3 regions of the Nocardia sp. KT25-26 genome follow, and region 2 is predicted to be linked to each of the others. Evidence: riboswitches for the same ligand, from Rfam matches in the RefSeq annotation. Region 2 holds a riboswitch; each other region holds the start of a gene.
The links. A riboswitch is a leader RNA that binds a small molecule or an ion and turns the genes downstream of it on or off. The one in region 2 is predicted to bind cobalamin.
Positions count from the first base shown of each region.

Region 1: linked by a shared signal. The riboswitch ahead of metE (5-methyltetrahydropteroyltriglutamate--homocysteine S-methyltransferase) and the one ahead of AC1HFH_RS21235 (ABC transporter substrate-binding protein) in region 2 are both predicted to bind cobalamin.
Region 3: linked by a shared signal. The riboswitch ahead of cobN (cobaltochelatase subunit CobN) and the one ahead of AC1HFH_RS21235 (ABC transporter substrate-binding protein) in region 2 are both predicted to bind cobalamin.

Region 1 covers NZ_CM152813.1:1,897,928-1,904,148, forward strand. Annotated here, with positions in the region: gene AC1HFH_RS08680 (short-chain fatty acyl-CoA regulator family protein) at 1-382, opposite strand, end outside; gene metE (5-methyltetrahydropteroyltriglutamate--homocysteine S-methyltransferase) at 566-2,830, opposite strand; cobalamin riboswitch at 3,010-3,148, opposite strand; gene AC1HFH_RS08690 (pyruvate carboxylase) at 3,421-6,221, shown strand, end outside.
Region 2 covers NZ_CM152813.1:4,691,562-4,697,782, forward strand. Annotated here, with positions in the region: gene AC1HFH_RS21225 (FecCD family ABC transporter permease) at 1-187, opposite strand, end outside; gene AC1HFH_RS21230 (FecCD family ABC transporter permease) at 184-1,182, opposite strand; gene AC1HFH_RS21235 (ABC transporter substrate-binding protein) at 1,182-2,210, opposite strand; cobalamin riboswitch at 2,244-2,450, opposite strand; gene AC1HFH_RS21240 (lipase maturation factor family protein) at 2,554-3,972, shown strand; gene AC1HFH_RS21245 (glyceraldehyde-3-phosphate dehydrogenase) at 4,294-5,709, shown strand; gene AC1HFH_RS21250 (MBL fold metallo-hydrolase) at 5,830-6,221, opposite strand, start outside.
Region 3 covers NZ_CM152813.1:2,671,246-2,677,466, forward strand. Annotated here, with positions in the region: gene cobJ (precorrin-3B C(17)-methyltransferase) at 1-718, opposite strand, end outside; gene AC1HFH_RS12130 (precorrin-8X methylmutase) at 715-1,347, opposite strand; gene cobG (precorrin-3B synthase) at 1,411-2,655, opposite strand; gene AC1HFH_RS12140 (hypothetical protein) at 2,849-3,523, shown strand; cobalamin riboswitch at 3,622-3,744, shown strand; gene cobN (cobaltochelatase subunit CobN) at 3,775-6,221, shown strand, end outside.

The DNA.
Region 1 (6,221 bases), 2.8 Mb from region 2:
CCGACAGCAGATCGAGCTGGTCGGTCGCGGCCCGCAGGCGCCGGTTCATCGCGATGACGATGCGGGCGACCTCGGGTAGCCGGGTCGCCAGTTCCTCGACCTCGGTCAGCGGTGCGGTATCGCCACCGGCGGCGGACTCCACCAGGGCCTCGTGCAGATCGGAGACCAGGCGGGCGTCGGAATCGGCGGCGAAGAACTGGACGTCCAGATCGAAGGTGGAGTTCAGTTTCAGCAACACCGGTATCGTCAGCGGCCGCTGGTCGCGTTCGAGCTGGTTGAGGTAGCTGGGAGACAGGTCGAGGGATTTGGCGAGGGCTGCCTGCGTCATCCGTCGTTCTTCGCGCAGTCGGCGCAGCCGGGCGCCCGCATACATCTTGCGCACCCGGCAGATCCTAGCTGCCGGGGTTCGCAATGTTCGCACATCGGTGCGTCGGATCGGCTTAACACCGGAAACCACAACATGTTCTGCGGTGCCGGTGCCGTGCGTATGGTGCGAATCCGGGCCGACCGGATTCGCGCGGCTGCCGGCGTGCGCTGCGCATACCGCACGCCGGCAGCCGTCCGGTCAGCGCAGCGCCCGCGCCGCGGCGACCAGGTTGCGCAACGATTCCTGGACCTCCAGGAGACCACGGGTCTTCAGCCCACAGTCGGGGTTCACCCAGAGTCGTTCCGCGGGAACGGCCTTCAATGCCGCCCGCAGCGAGGTGGTGATCTCCTCGACCGACGGCACCCGGGGGGAGTGGATGTCGTACACGCCGGGGCCGATACCGAGGTCGAAACCGGCCGCGGTCAGATCGTCCAGCACCTCCATACGCGAACGGGCCGCCTCGATCGAGGTGACATCGGCATCCAGCTCGGCGATCGCGTCGATGACCGCACCGAACTCCGAGTAGCACAGGTGGGTGTGCACCTGGGTGGTGTCGGCGACGCCGGAGGTGGCCAGCCGGAACGCGGCCACCGACCAGTCCAGGTACCCGGCCTGCTCGGCGGCCCGCAGCGGCAGCAGTTCACGCAGCGCCGGTTCGTCCACCTGGATGATCCGGACACCGTCGGCCTCCAGGTCGACGGTTTCGTCGCGGATGGCGAGCGCGACCTGCCGCGCCGATTCGGCCGGTGGCTGGTCGTCCCGGACGAACGACCACGCCAGCATGGTCACCGGGCCGGTCAGCATGCCCTTGACCGGTTTGCCGGTCCGCGAGCGGGCATAGCCGATCCAGTCCACCGTCATCGGGGCGGGCCGGGAGACGTCACCGAACAGGATCGGCGGCCGGACGCAGCGGGTGCCGTAGGACTGCACCCAGCCGGCCGTGGTCGTGGCGAATCCGTCCAGCAGGTCCGCGAAGTACTGCACCATGTCGTTGCGCTCGGGCTCACCGTGCACCAGCACATCCAGGCCGAGCTCCTCCTGCAGTGCGATCACCGCATCGATCTCCGCCCGCATCCGCCGCTGGTACTCGTCCCGGTCGATCGCGCCGGAGCGCAGTGCGGCCCGGGCCCGCCGGATCGCGGCGGTCTGCGGATAGGAGCCGATGGTGGTGGTCGGCAAGGGCGGCAGGTCCAACTCCGCACGCTGCAGGGCGCGGCGCTCGTCGGCGGGGGCCCGGGTCACCTCGGCCGGGCCCAGTGCGGCCAGCCGATTCCGCACGGCGGTGTTGTACAGCCGGGTGTCGGTCCGGCGCGCCGCCAGTGCGGTGCGGGCCGCGGCGAGTTCCTCGGCCACCGCCTCGGTGCCGTCGCGCAGTGCCGTGGCCAGCAGCCGGACCTCGGCGATCTTCTCGGCGCCGAAGGCCAGCCGGCTGCGCAGTTGTTCGTCGAGAGCCTGCTCGGGGGCCAGCGAATACGGGACGTGCAGCAGCGAGCAGGAACAGGCAACGGCCACCGCACCGGCGCTGCCCAGCAGCGTGCCCAGGGTGCTCAGGGCGCGGTCCGGGTCGGTGCGCCAGACATTGCGTCCGTCCACCACGCCCGCGACCAGCAGCTTGTCCGCCAGTGCCGGGACCACGGCGACGTCCTCGACCCGGGTGCCCGCGGTGAAGTCCAGCGCGATGCCGTCGATATCGGTCTCGGCGAGCGCGGGCAGCGCGGCGTCGAGATGTCCGAAGTAGGTCGCCACCAGGATCGCCGGTCGTTGCCCGGCCGCCGACAGGCGACGGTAGGCCTCGACGACCCGGGCGAGCTCCGTCGCAGTCAGATCGGTCGCCAGGATCGGCTCGTCGATCTGTACCCAGCCGGCACCGGCCGCGGCGAGCCGGCCCAGCAGGTCCTCGTACAGCGGCAGCAGCTCGGCCAGCCGGTCCAGCGGCTCGCCGGTGGCGTGCTTGGCCAGCTTCAGGAACGTCACCGGCCCGATCACCACCGGCCGGGCGGGCACCCCGAGTTCGGCCGCCTCGGCGAACTCGGCCAGCAGCTTGTCCGGCTGCAGGGTGAAGGTGGTGTCGGCCGTCAGCTCCGGCACCAGGTAGTGGTAGTTGGTGTCGAACCATTTGGTCATTTCCAGGGGTGGCACGGTGTCGTTGCCGCGGGCGGCGGCGAAGTACCGGTCCAGCGGGTCGGCGATGTCGGTGACTCGCCGGGGCAGTGCGCCGAGCATTACGGCGGTGTCGAGGACCTGGTCGTAGTAGGAGAAGGTGCCCACCGGCACCGAGTCCAGGCCGGCGGCGGTGGCCGCGCCGAGCTGGCTGCGGCGCAGGTCGCGGGCCACGGTGTGCAGGTACTCGGCATCGACGCGGCCGGCCCAGTAGGCCTCGGTGGCGCGCTTGAGCTCCCGGTTCGGCCCCACCCGGGGCAGGCCGAGCACGGTCGCGGTGAACGGGGTTCGGGAAACGGTCACGGAATCTCTCCCAATGCAGTGCGGATGGCCACGGCCATTACCGGGCGAGGGCACACGGGAGCGCCGCGGCAGGGATCCGTGCTGCCGGCAGCAGGAGCCCGATACGACGGTTCCGATGGTCCGCGCGCCCGATCCACGAGGCGGTGGCCGCCGGATACGGCGTATCCGGCACAGCGGGCAGGTCTTCGGACTCGCGGGCACCGGCCGGATCGGCCGACCTACTGGCCGTCGCTTCCCGGGCGCCGGGCCCAGTGCTCATGACGGCGGTCGTTCCTGCATACCGCTGCGGGACAGTCCCGGATTCCCACCGGGTTCCCTCTCACCCGGGCCCCGAGGGGCGCGGGCTTCGACCCGGTGCGGGAGGACGGGGCTCCATCTCTTCCACCGCACCGGCGAACCAGCTGCGTACTCCAGCATAGGTCCTCCCGGGGGAGTAATGTCGCGCCTGCCCGCACCACGGGCGTCGGCCGGCCGTGAGATGTGACCGCTGAGTGAACACAACTTCGCAGGTCGGCGGCGGATCCTGTGAAGATTGCTGCGAACCACCCTTCGCTGTCGGATCCTCGGACAGGGCCATGTACGTTGAATCAATGTTCTCGAAAGTCTTGGTCGCCAACCGCGGCGAGATCGCCATCCGGGCCTTCCGGGCTGCCTACGAACTGGGCATCGGAACGGTCGCGGTGTTTCCGCACGAGGACCGCAACTCCGTCCACCGGCTGAAGGCCGCCGAGGCCTACCAGATCGGTGAGGAGGGGCACCCGGTCCGGGCGTATCTGTCGATCGACGCCGTCATCGACGCCGCGAAGTCGGCGGGTGCCGATGCCATCTACCCGGGCTACGGCTTCCTGTCGGAGAACCCGGACCTGGCGGCGGCGTGTGCCCGGGAAGGCATCACCTTCATCGGCCCGTCCGCCGAAGTGCTGGAGATGGCCGGTAACAAGGCCACCGCCATCGCCGCGGCGAAGGCGGCCGGGCTGCCGGTGCTGAAGTCCAGCGAACCGAGCGCCGATATCGATGCGCTGCTGGCCGCCGCCCAGGAATTCGAGTACCCGGTCTTCGTCAAGGCGGTGGCCGGTGGCGGCGGCCGCGGGATGCGGCGGGTCGCCGAGCCGGATCAACTGCGTGAGGCGATCGAGGCCGCCTCCCGGGAGGCCGAGTCGGCGTTCGGCGATCCGACGGTGTTCCTCGAGCAGGCCGTGGTCAACCCGCGGCATATCGAGGTGCAGATCCTGGCCGACCAGCAGGGCAATGTGATGCATCTGTTCGAGCGGGACTGCTCGCTGCAGCGGCGGCATCAGAAGGTGATCGAGCTGGCTCCGGCACCGAATCTGGACCCGGAGCTGCGGGAACGGATCTGTGCCGACGCCGTCGCCTTCGCCCGGCAGATCGGTTACAGCAATGCCGGCACCGTCGAGTTCCTCCTCGATGAACGCGGCAACCACGTCTTCATCGAGATGAACCCGCGCATCCAGGTCGAGCACACGGTGACCGAGGAGATCACCGATGTCGACCTGGTGCAGTCGCAGCTGCGGATCGCCGCGGGGGAGACCCTGTCCGACCTGGGGCTGAGCCAGGACGCGGTGTCCATCCACGGTGCTGCGCTGCAATGCCGGATCACCACCGAGGACCCGGCCAACGGGTTCCGCCCGGACACCGGCCGGATCACCGCCTACCGCACCCCGGGTGGTGCCGGGATCCGCCTGGACGGCGGCGCCAACCTGGGCGCGGAGATCGGTGCCTACTTCGATTCGATGCTGGTGAAGCTGACCTGCCGGGGCCGCGACTTCACCGCGGCGGCCGGGCGGGCGCGCCGCGCGCTGGCCGAGTTCCGGATCCGCGGCGTCACCACCAACATCCCGTTCCTGCTCGCCGTGCTCGACGACCCGGATTTCCGGGCCGGCCGGGTGACCACCTCGTTCATCGACGAACGGCCGCAGCTGCTGACACCGCGTGAGCCCGCCGACCGCGGTACCAAGATCCTGAACTATCTCGCCGATATCACCGTCAACAAGCCGCACGGGCCGCGGCCGACGGCGGTGTACCCGCACGACAAGCTGCCCGCCATCGACCTGACGGTGCCGCCGCCGGACGGGTCGCGGCAGCGGCTGCTGACCCTCGGTCCGGAGGGCTTTTCGCGGGCGCTGCGCGAACAGGACGCGGTCGGGGTCACCGACACCACCTTCCGGGACGCCCACCAGTCGCTGCTGGCCACCCGGGTGCGGACCAACGGACTGCTGGACGTCGCCGGGCACGTTGCGCGGCTGACCCCCGAACTGCTGTCGATCGAGGCCTGGGGTGGCGCGACCTACGATGTGGCGCTGCGGTTCCTGTACGAGGATCCGTGGGAGCGCCTCGCGGCATTGCGCGAAGCGGTCCCGAACATCTGCCTGCAGATGCTGCTGCGGGGCCGCAACACCGTCGGCTACACCCCGTACCCGGAGCGGGTCACCCGCGCCTTCGTGTCCGAGGCGGCCGACACCGGAATCGACATCTTCCGGATCTTCGATGCGCTCAACAATGTCGACCAGATGCGGCCGGCCATCGACGCCGTCCGAGAGACCGGGACCGCGGTCGCCGAGGTCGCACTGAGTTACACCGGCGATCTGTGCAACCCGGACGAGGAGCTCTACACCCTCGACTACTACCTGAAGCTGGCCGAGCAGATCGTCGACGCCGGTGCGCACGTGCTCGCCATCAAGGACATGGCCGGGCTGCTGCGCGCCCCGGCGGCGGTGAAGCTGGTCACGGCGTTGCGCAGCAACTTCGACCTGCCGGTGCATGTGCACACCCACGACACTCCGGGCGGGCAGCTCGCGACGTACCTGGCGGCCTGGCAGGCGGGCGCCGATGCGGTCGACGGCGCCAGCGCCGCGATGGCCGGCACCACCAGCCAGCCCGCGCTGTCGGCGATCGTGGCCGCGGCCGCGCACACCGAGCGCGACACCGGGCTGAATCTGCAGAACGTCTGCGATCTGGAGCCGTACTGGGAGGCGCTGCGCAAGGTGTACGCGCCGTTCGAATCCGGCCTGCCCGCGCCGACCGGCCGGGTGTACACCCACGAGATCCCCGGCGGGCAGCTGTCGAACCTGCGGCAGCAGGCCATCGCGCTCGGCCTCGGTGACCGGTTCGAAGAGGTCGAGGCCAAGTATGCGGCCGCGGATCGGCTGCTGGGTCGGCTGATCAAGGTGACCCCGTCCTCGAAGGTCGTCGGTGACCTGGCGTTGTCGCTGGTCGGCAGCGGTGTCTCGGTGGACGAGTTCGCCGCCGATCCCGGCCGTTACGACATCCCCGACTCGGTGATCGGATTCCTGCGCGGTGAACTCGGCACCCCTGCCGGTGGCTGGCCGGAACCGTTCCGCAGCCGGGCCCTGGCCGGTCGTGCCGAACCGCG
Region 2 (6,221 bases):
GCACATCGGCGACGGTGAGCCGATAGTGCCCGACGGTCAGCGACCACGCCGCCACCGCGAGCGCGGCCGCGGCGAGCAGAACGGTGATCAGCACCGCGCGCCGCCGGACCCGGAACGCGACGCCGCGGCGCGGCGAACGCACCAGGAGCGTCCCGGTGGGCAGCACGGTGTCACGCGTGGCAGTCACAGCGCCGCCACCTTCCGGTTGCGGACCAGGTAGAGGAAGAACGGCGCACCGGCGAGCGCGGTGACGATGCCGACCTGGACCTCCTGCGGCCGCGCCGCCACCCGCCCGACGATATCGGCGAGCAGCAGCAGACCCGGCCCGAGCACGACACACCAGGCCAGGATCCACCGGTAGTCGTGTCCGGCGAGCATCCGGGCGATATGCGGAATCACCAGCCCGATGAAGGCAACCGGACCGGCGACGGCTACCGCGGCCCCGGCCAGCAGCACCACACTCGCCGCACCGGCGGCCCGCACCGCGACGAGGCGGGCACCGAGCGTGCGGGCCATATCGTCGCCCATCGCCAGCGTGTTCAGCGTCCGTGAGACCGCTACCGCAAGCAACGCGCCGGCACCGACGAAAGGCACCATCGCCACCACGTCGCCGAGTTCGGCTCGGGTGAGCGATCCGACCACCCAGTACCGGAAGTCGTCGAAAGTGGACCGGTCCAGCAGCGTGATCGCCGTGGTGATCGACGAGCACAGCGCGGCGAATGCGGCGCCGGCCAGCGCCAACTTCACCGGTGTCGCACCACCGAATCCCAGCGACCCGAGCGTGTACACGAACAACGCGGCGACCGCCGCACCGAGGAAGGCGAACCAGACGAACCCGCTCGGTGCGGCGAGTCCGAGGGTGCCCATGGCGACGACGATGGCGAGGGACGCGCCGGAGTTGATGCCGAGCAGGCCGGGCCCGGCAAGCGGGTTGCGGGTCAGGCCCTGCATGACGGCACCGGCGAGGGCGAGCGCGATCCCGGCCAGCAGACCGGCCAGGGTGCGCGGCAGCCGGATGTAGCGGACGATGCGGTCGGTGTCGGTCCCCTGGAAATCGGTGAATGCCGACAGGGCCTGGTCGAGGGTGACCGGATAGGACCCGACCAGCAGCGAGCCCACGCACACCACGGCGAGCCCGGCACCGGCGACGATCAGCCCCGAGCCGCGGAAGCTGCGGTTCATCAGTCGAACAGATCCGGGTGGATCAGTTCGGCCACCAGTTCGGTGGCGTGCGCGATCCGGACACCGGCGGCCCGGTCGGCGAACAGGAACGGGTACACGTCGCCGTTGCGGACGGCGGTCAGGTTGGCGAACGCCGGGTCGGCGAGGAGCCGGTCGGCCTCGGGCTGCCCGTCGGCTCGGGTGTAGCTCGCATCGCAGCACAGGCTGGTCAGGATGACGTCCGGGTCGCGGGCGATGATCTCCTCCGCGCCGATCGGGACATTGCGACGCTGGGTGAGATCGGCGAAGAGATTCGTGCCGCCGGCGGCATCGATGATTCGGGTGACGAAGTCGGTGCCACCGGCGACGGTGTACGAACCGTCGTCCTTGACCGAGACGACAGCCACCCGCGGCCGTTCGGCGCCTTCGACGGTCGTGCGCACCGCTTCGATGCGGGTGCGCAGATCCTCGACCACCTCGTCGGCGCGCTCGGACACGCCCCACAGGGCGCCGAGGTCGGCCAGGTCGGCGTACACATTGTCGAAGCGGACGGTCGCCGGGTCGATGGCCTCGTCGGACAGGCCGTCCTCGCTCGGGCACAGCGGGCTCAGAATCCAGGTCTGCACACCCAGTTCGTGCAGGCTCGCCCGGGTCCCGACGCTCTGCTGCATGGACTCGGCGAAGACACCGTTGTATCCGGAAAGGACGAAATCGGGTTTCTTCGCGAGCATCTCGTCGCGGCTGGGCAGCTTCTCCACATAGTCCATCTCGGCCTGGGCATCCCGGTACTCGGGTAGTACCGCCGAATCCAGGAACGCCGTCCCGGCGAGCCGGTCGGTGACGCCGAGCGCATGCGCGATCTCGATCGACGGCTGATAGGCCGCGTAGATTCGCTGCGGCGGTTCGGGTACTGCGATCTCGATCCCGCAGTTCGTGCGGGTGGCCGACACGGCACTGCTCGCAGCCGGTTCGGTTCGGACGCCACAACCGGCCAGAACGGCCGAACAGGCGATGACGGCGCCGATACGCAGGCGCGCGGAAACAGACATGGTCACAGGTGACCGCCTTCCAGATCCTCGTGGAGCGGGTGCTACGCCGTGGCCGGTCTCCTGGCTGACGGGATGTCGTGCGGTGCAGCTACCTTCCCGAGGCCTGCCGGCCTCAGTGGTTCCGGACGTCGTCCGGGACGCTGCTCCGCTCCCGATCACAGTGGCGAGGGCCGCACCGGTTCCACACCGGTTTCCCGAACACCACGACCCGGGGAGAGTACCAAGGCATGACTGCAGCCGGGCCGCCACACTCGACGAAACGGTCGTATCGGACATCCCGGGCTGAGATACTCGAAGCGGAGAGCTGAGTAGCTGATTCCCGCGGTCGGGAGGTGCGACCGGGATGGAATGGTTCACGGCACCCGAATACTGGCTGAGTCGGCAGGTCTTCCAACACGGCCTGGCGGCAGTGTATCTGGTCGCCTTCCTGGCGGCGGCCAGGCAGTTCCGGGCACTGCTCGGAGCGCACGGCCTCACCCCGATTCCCCGGTTCCTGGCACGGACCGGATGGCGCCGGGCGCCGAGCATCTTCCGATGGCACTATTCGGACCGGTTCTTCGCGGTGATCTGCTGGTCCGGGGTGGTGCTGTCGGCCGCGCTGATCGCGGGACTCGGTGACCTGGTGCCGCTGTGGGCGGCGATGCTGCTGTGGACCGTGCTGTGGGCGCTGTACCTCTCGATCGTGAACGTGGGCCAGACCTGGTATTCGTTCGGCTGGGAATCGCTGCTGCTGGAGGCCGGATTCCTGGCGATCTTCCTGGGCAACGACGACACCGCCCCACCGATCCTGATCCTGCTGGCCCTGCGCTGGCTGCTGTTCCGGGTGGAATTCGGCGCCGGGCTGATCAAGCTCCGCGGCGACCGCTGCTGGCGTGACCTGACCTGCCTCTACTACCACCACGAGACCCAGCCGATGCCCGGGCCGCTGAGCTGGTTCTTCCACAACCTGCCGCGGCCGGTGCACCGCGCAGAGGTGGCGGCCAACCATTTCACCCAGCTGGTGGTCCCGTTCGGGTTGTTCGCACCGCAGCCGGTCGCGAGCGTGGCGGCGCTGATCATCATCGCCACCCAGCTGTGGCTGGTCCTGTCCGGCAACTTCGCCTGGCTGAACTGGCTCACCATCGTCCTTGCCACCAGCGTCGTCGACGTCTCGTGGGTGGTTGCCGCACCGGCCCTGCCCGCACCACCGGTGTGGTTCACCGTGCCGGTGATCGCGGTGACCGCGCTGATTGTGGTGCTGAGCTACCGGCCCGCGCGGAACCTGCTGTCCCGGCGACAGCGGATGAACACCTCCTACGACTCGCTGCACCTGGTCAACAGCTACGGAGCGTTCGGCAGCGTCGAACGGGAACGGTGGGAGGTGGTCCTGGAAGGCACCGACGACCCCGTCCTCACCCGGAACACCCGATGGCAGGAATACGAGCTGAAGGGCAAACCGGGCGACCCCCGACGGCTACCCCGCCAGTGGGCGCCCTACCACCTGCGCCTGGACTGGCTGATGTGGTTCGCCGCCATCTCGCCGGCCTACGCCCGCGGATGGCTGGAACCCCTCGTCGTCCGGCTGCTCGAGAACGACCCCGCTACCCTGCGCCTGCTCCGGCGCAACCCCTTCCCCGGAGCACCGCCGACCTTCGTCCGGGCCCGCCTGTACCGCTATCGCTTCACCACGCCCCGCGAACTGCGCCGCAGCCACGCATGGTGGCACCGCACCCCGGTCGGTGACTACATCCCGCCGACCACGCTCCGCCACCTGGACAGTTGACCGCCGACGTAGGACAGGGCAGCAGGGTGGTGGCGGCCGGTGTGCCCGCCGCCTGCGCCGAGCCGACCTTGCATCCAGATGCGCCATCTTGCATCGCCGGTGATGCACGGTCGCACACCTGGATGCAAGGTCGCGACCGCGACGCCGCACCGCCGGCGGCACGAGGCGGGGATCTCACAAGGGGGTAGCCGGGTTCGGTGATATCGCGGGCGTCGTTAGCATCGGTATCGATACGGCCACCACTTCGAGGAATCCCGAGGATCCGCCTTGACCACCGAGCAACTCGACCGCTGGAACACCCAGGAAGCCGCCGCTGAGGCGATGATCCCCGCCATCGGCAGGTTGTATCGCGAGAAGGGTGTGACGGTCCTGCTGCACAGCCGGTCGCTGGTGAACAAGTCGGTGATCAGCATCCTGCGCACCCACCGGTTCGCCCGCCAGATCGAGGGCGAAGAATTGTCGGTGCACGAGACCCTGCCGATCCTGGAGGCCCTCACCGAGCTGGATCTGGGGCCGTGCAAGATCGACCTCGGTCAGATGGTCACCGCCTATCGCGCCGATGACCGTGGCCTCTCGATTCCCGAGTTCACCGCCGACATCCTGGCCGAGGTGACGAACGGCAACAAGACGCAGCCGCAGGGACCGCGTGATGTCGTCCTCTACGGCTTCGGCCGGATCGGCCGGCTCGTCGCCCGGCTGCTCATCGAGAAGGTCGGCTCGGGGAACGGCCTGAACCTGCGGGCCGTGGTGGTGCGTCGCGGTGGTGCCGACGACCTGGTCAAACGTGCCTCGCTGCTGCGCCGAGATTCGGTGCACGGCCAGTTCAACGGCACCATCAAGGTCGATACCGACAACGACACCCTCATCGCCAACGGCAACGTCATCAAGTTCATCTACAGCGACGACCCGGCGAGCGTCGACTACACCGCCTACGGCATCGACAACGCGATCCTGATCGACAACACGGGCCGGTGGCGTGATCACGACGGACTGTCGCAGCACCTGCGCCCCGGCATTACCAAGGTCGTGCTCACCGCGCCCGGTAAGGGCGACATCCCGAATATCGTGCACGGCGTCAACCACCGCGATCAGGACCTGAACCGACAGATCTTCTCCTGCGCCTCCTGTACGACCAACGCGATCGTGCCGCCGCTGAAGGCCATGGACGACGAATTCGGCATCACCCGCGGCCACGTGGAGACGGTGCACTCGTTCACCAACGACCAGAACCTGCTGGACAACTACCACAAGGCCGACCGGCGCGGCCGTTCCGCACCGTTCAACCTGGTGCTCACCGAGACCGGTGCCGCGTCCGCGGTCGCCAAGGCGATGCCGGACTTCAAGGCCAGGATCACCGGCAACTCGATCCGTGTCCCCACCCCGGACGTCTCGATGGCGATCCTCAACCTGCAGCTCGAGCAGGAGACGACCAAAGAAGAGGTGCTGGCCTACCTGCGCCAGATGTCGCTGTTCGGACCGTTGAGCCGCAACCTCGACTACACCGCCGCCACCGACGCGGTATCCAGCGATTTCATCGGCTCCCGCGCCGCATCGATCATCGATGCCAACGCCACCATCGTCGAAGGCGACACCGCCATCCTCTACGTCTGGTACGACAACGAGTTCGGCTACTCGTGCCAGGTGGTGCGCACGGTCCAGTACATCTCCGGCATCGAATACCCGACCTACCCGCAGGTCGGCACGCCCGCGGCCGCGGTCGCGACACTGGTGTCCTGACAGCCGGACGGGTGGCCACCACTGCGCGCGCTGCGCCCATCCGGCGGCCGGTACCCTTCGCCGCCGGTTGATCGGCGTTCCGACAGCCGCCCACGCACCAGCTGTCGGAACCAGTCGGTCTCAGACACGGATGCCGCCTTCCGCGATCAGGCGGCGGCGGGCCTCGTCGACGCAGTCGCGCCATGGGCGGCCGGCGAGGTCGGTGACGCCGGTGTCGCCCATGAATGCGCTGGAGACGACGACGTCGGGGTTCAGTTCGGCCAGCAGGTCGAGGGTGGCGAGCATGGCTTCGCGGTCGCTGAATCCTTCGATGAAACCGGCCACCCAGTTGCCGTCCGGGTCGGTCAGGATGGTGTCGCCGGTGAACAGGTACCGGCGGCCGGCGATATCGGCCAGGTAGCAGCTGCTGCCGGGGGTGTGGCCGGGGGTCGGGATGACTTCCAGGTCGTCGGCGGCGCGGTGTCGTTCGGTGAATGGGTCGTCCACGGGTGATTTCTCGGCGGCGAGCTCGG
Region 3 (6,221 bases), 2.0 Mb from region 2:
CGATGGAGAAGTACGGGACGTCGGCGTCGTCGACCTCGGCGGCCGCGCACACCCGTTCCCGGCCGGTGCTGGCGCGCTCCACGTAGTAGGCGTCGTCGAGCCGGCCGGAATCGGTGAGCGCCTGCCGCACCCCGGGGTAGGTGCGGCCCAGCTTCATGATCGCTGCCGCCTCGCTGGTGCGCAGCCGGTCGGCCAGTTCGTCCGCGGGCCTGGTGCCCGGCAGTACGGTCAGCACCTGCTCACCCTCCACCAGCGGGGTGCCCAAGGCCGCCGAGGCCGCGCTGACCGAGGTGATGCCGGGAACGATCTCGGCCTCGAACCGGTCGGCGAGGCGCCGGTGCATGTGCATATAGGAGCTGTAGAACAGCGGGTCCCCTGCGGCCAGCAGGGCCACGGTACGCCCGGCCGCCAGATGTCCGGCCAGCCGTTCGGCGGCCTGCTCGTAGAACTCGTCGATGGCGCCCTGATAGCCGCCGGGATGGTCGGTGGTCTCGGTGGTGACCGGGTAGATCAGGTGCTCCTCGAGCTGCCCGGGCCGCATGTACGGCGCGGCGATGCCCCGGGAGATGCTGCGACCGTGCCGGGCGCTGTGGAAGGCGATCACATCCGCCTCGCCGATGAGGCGCGCGGCTTTGACGGTCACCAGTTCCGGGTCGCCGGGGCCGAGCCCGATGCCCCACAGTTTTCCGGTGGTCCGGGCGGGTTCGGTGCCGGTCATTCCTGTTCGCTCGCAATCGCATTCAGTGCGGAGGCGGTGATGGCGCTGCCGCCGCGCCGGCCCCGGACGGTCAGGTACTCGATATCGCCGTACTCGATCAGGGCTTCCTTGGACTCCACGGCGCCGACGAAGCCGACCGGGATCCCGAGGATCGCCGCGGGGCGCGGCGCACCGCGATCGAGCATGTCGAGCAGATGGAACAGGGCGGTGGGTGCATTGCCGATCGCCACCACCGCACCGTCGAGCCGGTCGCGCAGCAGTTCCAGGGCGGCCGCCGACCGGGTGGTGCCCAGCTCCTGCGCCAGCCCCGGAACCCGGGGGTCGGTCAACAGGCAGCGGACGTCGTTGTCGGCGGGCAGCCGCTTGCGGGTGACACCGGCCGCCACCATGTTCGCATCGCACAGGATGGGGCGGCCCGCCTGCAGGGCCGCGCGCGCGGCCCGCACCACGCCGGGCGAATAGGCGATATCGCCGGCCAGATCGACCTGTCCGGAGCCGTGGATCATCCGCACCGCGACCCGCTCCAGATCGGGTGGGAACCCGGCCAGGTCCGCTTCCGCGCGGATCGTGGCGAAGGAGTTCCGATAGATCTCGGCCCCATCGGTGAGATAGCTGGTGCGTGCGGACATGCGGACAACCCTAGAACCCGGTCGTCGGCACCTCCGCCGCCGGGTTGGCCCGGACCGGACGGCTCATCCCCGGTCGTGCTCTTCGATGCGGTATCCGTGTTCGGTGGCGATCACATCGATCACCGCGCCGCGAGGACGCCCGCAACGCCGATCGCAGCCGGACCAGTGCTGCCGGCCGGCGCGGGTGATCTCCTCGGCGGCATGGGTGTCCGCGTCGGCGACGAGCTCGGGATCCGACCCGGTCGCACCGTCCGGATCGATGTCCGGGCCGGTGCCCGGCAGCACGCGGCCGGATTCGACGGCGGCGGTGAGGTCGGCCCGGACGTCGGTGTGGGATTTCGCGCATCCGGGCAGCCCGGCACAGGCGCTGACCTGCAGCCACGGTGAGGCCGCGTCGAAGATCAGGCCGAGCGGGGCGAGGACCCGTACGACGGTTTCGGCCGGACCCTCGTCGAGGTCGGTGATCACCAGGCTGCGCCACGGGGTGAGGTGGATCGGCCGCTCGATGGCGGCCAGGAACTCGGCCGTGGTAGCGGGAAGGGTGCCGAGGCGGACACCGGCGCCGAGGCTCACCCGGCCGTCGTCCTGGGTGAGCCAGCCGATCGGCAGTTCGTGCCGGGTGCCCGGCGTCAGGGGTGCGGCCGTGGGGGACAGGTCGAGGATCTCGGTGACCCGTTCCGCCCCGCCGTCGATCTCGTGCAGCCGCCACTGTCCGGTGGCGTCCTCGCCCCGGACATCGAGGAATCCGTGCGCGGCGGCGAGCATCACGTCGACCGCCCGATCGGCGGCCACCCGGATTCCGGTGTCCGTCCCGGCGAGCAGCAGAGCGAATTCGTCCGGCCCGACCGCCTGGATACCGATATCGCCGCGCAGCGTGCTCACATCGCCGCGGCCGTCGTCCAGGGTGAACAGTACCCGGCCCGGTAGCTCGGCGAGCCGGGGTTCCCGTTGCAGCCGCAGGTCCAGTTCGGCCGCCGGCACGTGCACGTCCGTCCAGCCGCCCACCCGGCCGGACAGCGGCGACGCGACGATATTGCGGACCCGCTCGTGGGTACGGCTCGGCAGCAGCCCGGCTGCGGCGAGCCGGCGTTCCAGTTCCGCGGCGTCCCGCACCTGCCGCAGCTGGACATTGCCCCGGGAGGTCAGCTCGAGGTTCCCGTCCGCGAGATCGCGAGTGGCCTCGGCCAGCGCCTGCATCGCCTCGGCACCGAGGCGCCCACCGGGGACCCGGACGCGGGCGAGGGGGCCGTCGGCCGCCTGATGCAACCGCAGGATGCCGGGGCAGGAGTCGGGGGCGCTTCTGGTCATGATCTGTCCAGCCTACGACCGGTGCCCGCCGGCCGAGAGAGCGGCGGCACCACCGGCCTGCGCGGTCCGGCAGTTGCAGCGCCGGGCCCTCGCGACGTGTGTTCTGCCGGGCCGTCGTGCCACCGCGCGTCGTCGCGACTCGGCCGGAGGTCCCCGTTAGGCTGGGTGCCGCCCGCTCGGCCGGAGGTTGCGCATGCTGCGAAAAATGTTCGACAAGGGTTTCGTGACGGTCCTGGACAAGGCTGCCGAGGCGCAGCTGCCGTTGGCCGGTCGGTATGTGACCTGGCTGGCGGACCGCCACCCGGAGGACTCCGCGCAGCAGATCGTGGCGCGGCTGCAACGCCGGTACCGGCTCGTGGTCACCGCGAGCGGGGTGACGGTCGGTCTCACCGCGGCAGTGCCCGGGGTCGGCACCCTGCTCGGGATCGCCGCCTCGACCGCCGACACCGCCCTGTTCCTGGAGGCCTCGGCCCTGTTCGGTGGCGGCGCCGCGACCGCCTACCGGGTGGCCGACGACGACCCGATCCGGCAGCAGCTGGTCTCCCGGGTGATTCTCGGCTCGGCCGGTACCGCCACCCTGGAACAGACCGCCGGGCACACGTCGAAGGGCTGGCTCGCCGTGGTCGTCGACCACGTCCCGGTCCTGTCCCGGATGCCGGACTCACCCGCCAAACGCTTCGTGGTGAACTACCTGGTCCGGCGCACTCTGCTGCTCTTCGGCTCGGTGATTCCGGCCGGTATCGGCGCCGTCATCGGCGGCACCGGCAACTATGCCCTCGCCGATTCGGTGATCGACAACGTCCACCGCGCCCTGGCGACCGGTTCCCCCGAACGAACAGCGATCGGGACCGAGCCGGTCCGCCCCTGATCCGGGGTGTTCTCGGCCGCCGGTGCCGGGAGCGGGCCGGTCCCCGGCCGCTCGCCGGGCCCTGTGCCCGGCCGACCCGGCTCGGGTGATGCCCAGTACGATCGGCCGTGCTCGGTGGACCTCCGCCGAGCAGGCTCGCGGGCGACGAGGAAACCGGTGCGATTCCGGTGCGGTCGCGCCACTGTCCACAGCCAGACCCTCTCCGGCGAGCACCGATCCCCGATGGGCGCGTCACCCGAGGAAGGTTCCCTGTGATCCTGCTGCTGTCCACTTCCGATACCGATCTGCTCAGCGCCCGTGCCAGCGGCGCCGATTACCGGTGGGCCAATCCCGCCCGGCTGCTCGTCGGGAGCCCGGTGGTGCCCGGCGAAGGTGCGAAGGACGCGCCGGACGAGCTGTCGGCCCTGCTCGACGGTGTGGACCTGGTGATCGTGCGGATCCTCGGGGGCAAACGGGCCTGGGAGGACGGTCTGGCCGCGGTCCGCGACAGCGGGGTGCCGATGGTGGCGCTCGGCGGCGAGATCGCCCCGGACGCCGAACTGATGGAATGCTCGACCGTCCCGGTCGGCGTCGCGGCCGACGCACACAACTACCTCGCGGCCGGCGGCCCGGAGAACCTCCGGCAGCTGTATCACTTCCTGTCCGACACCGTGCTGCTCACCGGCCTCGGGTTCGAACCGCCCGTGCAGCTGCCCAGCTGGGGTGTGCTCGACCGGGAGCCCCGTGAGACCGCCGCGGCCGCACCCACCGTCGCGGTGGTGTACTACCGGGCCCAGCAGCTGGCCGGGAACACCGCCTACGTCGAGGCGCTGTGCCGTGCCGTCGAGGACGCGGGGGCCCGGGCCCTGCCGGTGTACTGCGCCTCGCTGCGCACCGCCGAACCCGAACTCCTGGACACCCTCCGGCAGGCCGACGCCCTGATCGTCACCGTCCTCGCCGCCGGCGGCAGCAAACCCGCCACCGCCGCAGCCGGCGGTGACGACGAGGCCTGGGACGTCGCCGCGCTCGCCGCCCTGGATGTGCCGATCCTGCAGGGCCTGTGCCTGACCACCGGCCGGGCGCAATGGGAGGCCAACGACGACGGGCTGTCCCCGATGGATGTCGCCACCCAGGTGGCGGTCCCCGAATTCGACGGCCGCATCATCACGGTGCCGTTCTCGTTCAAGGAGTTCGACGAGGACGGTCTGGCCACCTACGTCCCGGATGCGGAACGCGCCGGCCGGGTCGCGGGCATCGCCACCCGGTACGCCCGCCTGCGGCACCTGCCGGCGGCCGACAAGCGGCTGGCCGTCATGCTGTCGGCCTACCCGACCAAACACGCTCGGATCGGCAACGCCGTCGGCCTGGACACTCCGGCCAGCGCCATCGCGCTGCTGTCCGCCCTGCGCGAGGCGGGCTACGACCTCGGCGCCGCGGGGGAGATCCCGGGCCTGGACACCGGCGACGGTGACGCGCTGATCCACGCCCTGATCGCCGCGGGCGGCCAGGACCCCGACTGGCTGTCGGCAGAACAGCTGGAGGGCAACCCGATCCGGATCGGTGCGGCCACCTACACGGCATGGTTCGACACCCTGCCCGAGGATCTGCGCACCGCCGTCGTCGAGGCCTGGGGTCCGCCGCCGGGAGAACTGTACGTGGACCGGTCCGCCGACCCGGCCGGTGAGATCGTCATCGCGGCACTGCGATTCGGCAATATCGTGCTGATGGTGCAGCCGCCGCGCGGTTTCGGTGAGAACCCGGTCGCGATCTACCACGATCCGGATCTGCCGCCCAGCCACCACTACCTGGCCGCCTACCGATGGCTGTCGGCCCCGGACGGCTTCGCCGCCGACGCCATGGTGCATCTGGGTAAGCACGGAAACCTGGAATGGCTGCCCGGCAAAACGCTCGGCATGTCCGCCTCCTGCGGCACCGACGCCGCCCTGGGTGACCTGCCGCTGATCTACCCGTTCCTGGTCAACGACCCGGGTGAGGGCACCCAGGCGAAGCGCCGCGCGCACGCCACCCTGGTCGATCACCTGATCCCGCCGATGGCGCGCGCCGAAACCTACGGCGATATCGCCCGCCTCGAACAGCTGCTCGACGAGCACGCCAACATCTCCGCCCTGGATCCGGCGAAACTGCCCGCCATCCGGCAGCAGATCTGGACCCTCATGCGGGCCGCGAAAATGGACCACGACCTCGGCCTGACCGAACGGCCGGACGAAGAGGTCTTCGACGATATGCTGCTGCACGTCGACGGCTGGCTGTGCGAGATCAAGGATGTGCAGATCCGCGACGGACTGCACGTGCTCGGCCAGGCCCCCGCCGGCGACGTCGAACTCGATCTGGTGCTGGCGATGCTGCGGGCCCGCCAGCTGTGGGGCGGCGAACAGCACGTTCCCGGCCTGCGGGAAGCGCTGGGGCTCAGCGAATCCGGCGACGAATCCCGGGAACGCGTCGACGTCGTGGAGAGCCGGGCCCGGGAACTGCTCGGTGCACTGCAGGCGCAGGACTGGTCGGCGGCAGCCGTCGACCGGCTCGTCGACGACTACGCGACCGCCGTGCTCGACGGTGCGGCCGAGGTCACCGGTGACGAGCGCGCGGCCAGCCTGGCTGCGGTGCGGGCGGTGCTGCGGTTCGCGGCGACCGAGGTGGTGCCGCGACTGCGGGAGACCCGCGTCGAGATCGACCGGGTGCTGCACGCGCTGAACGGCGG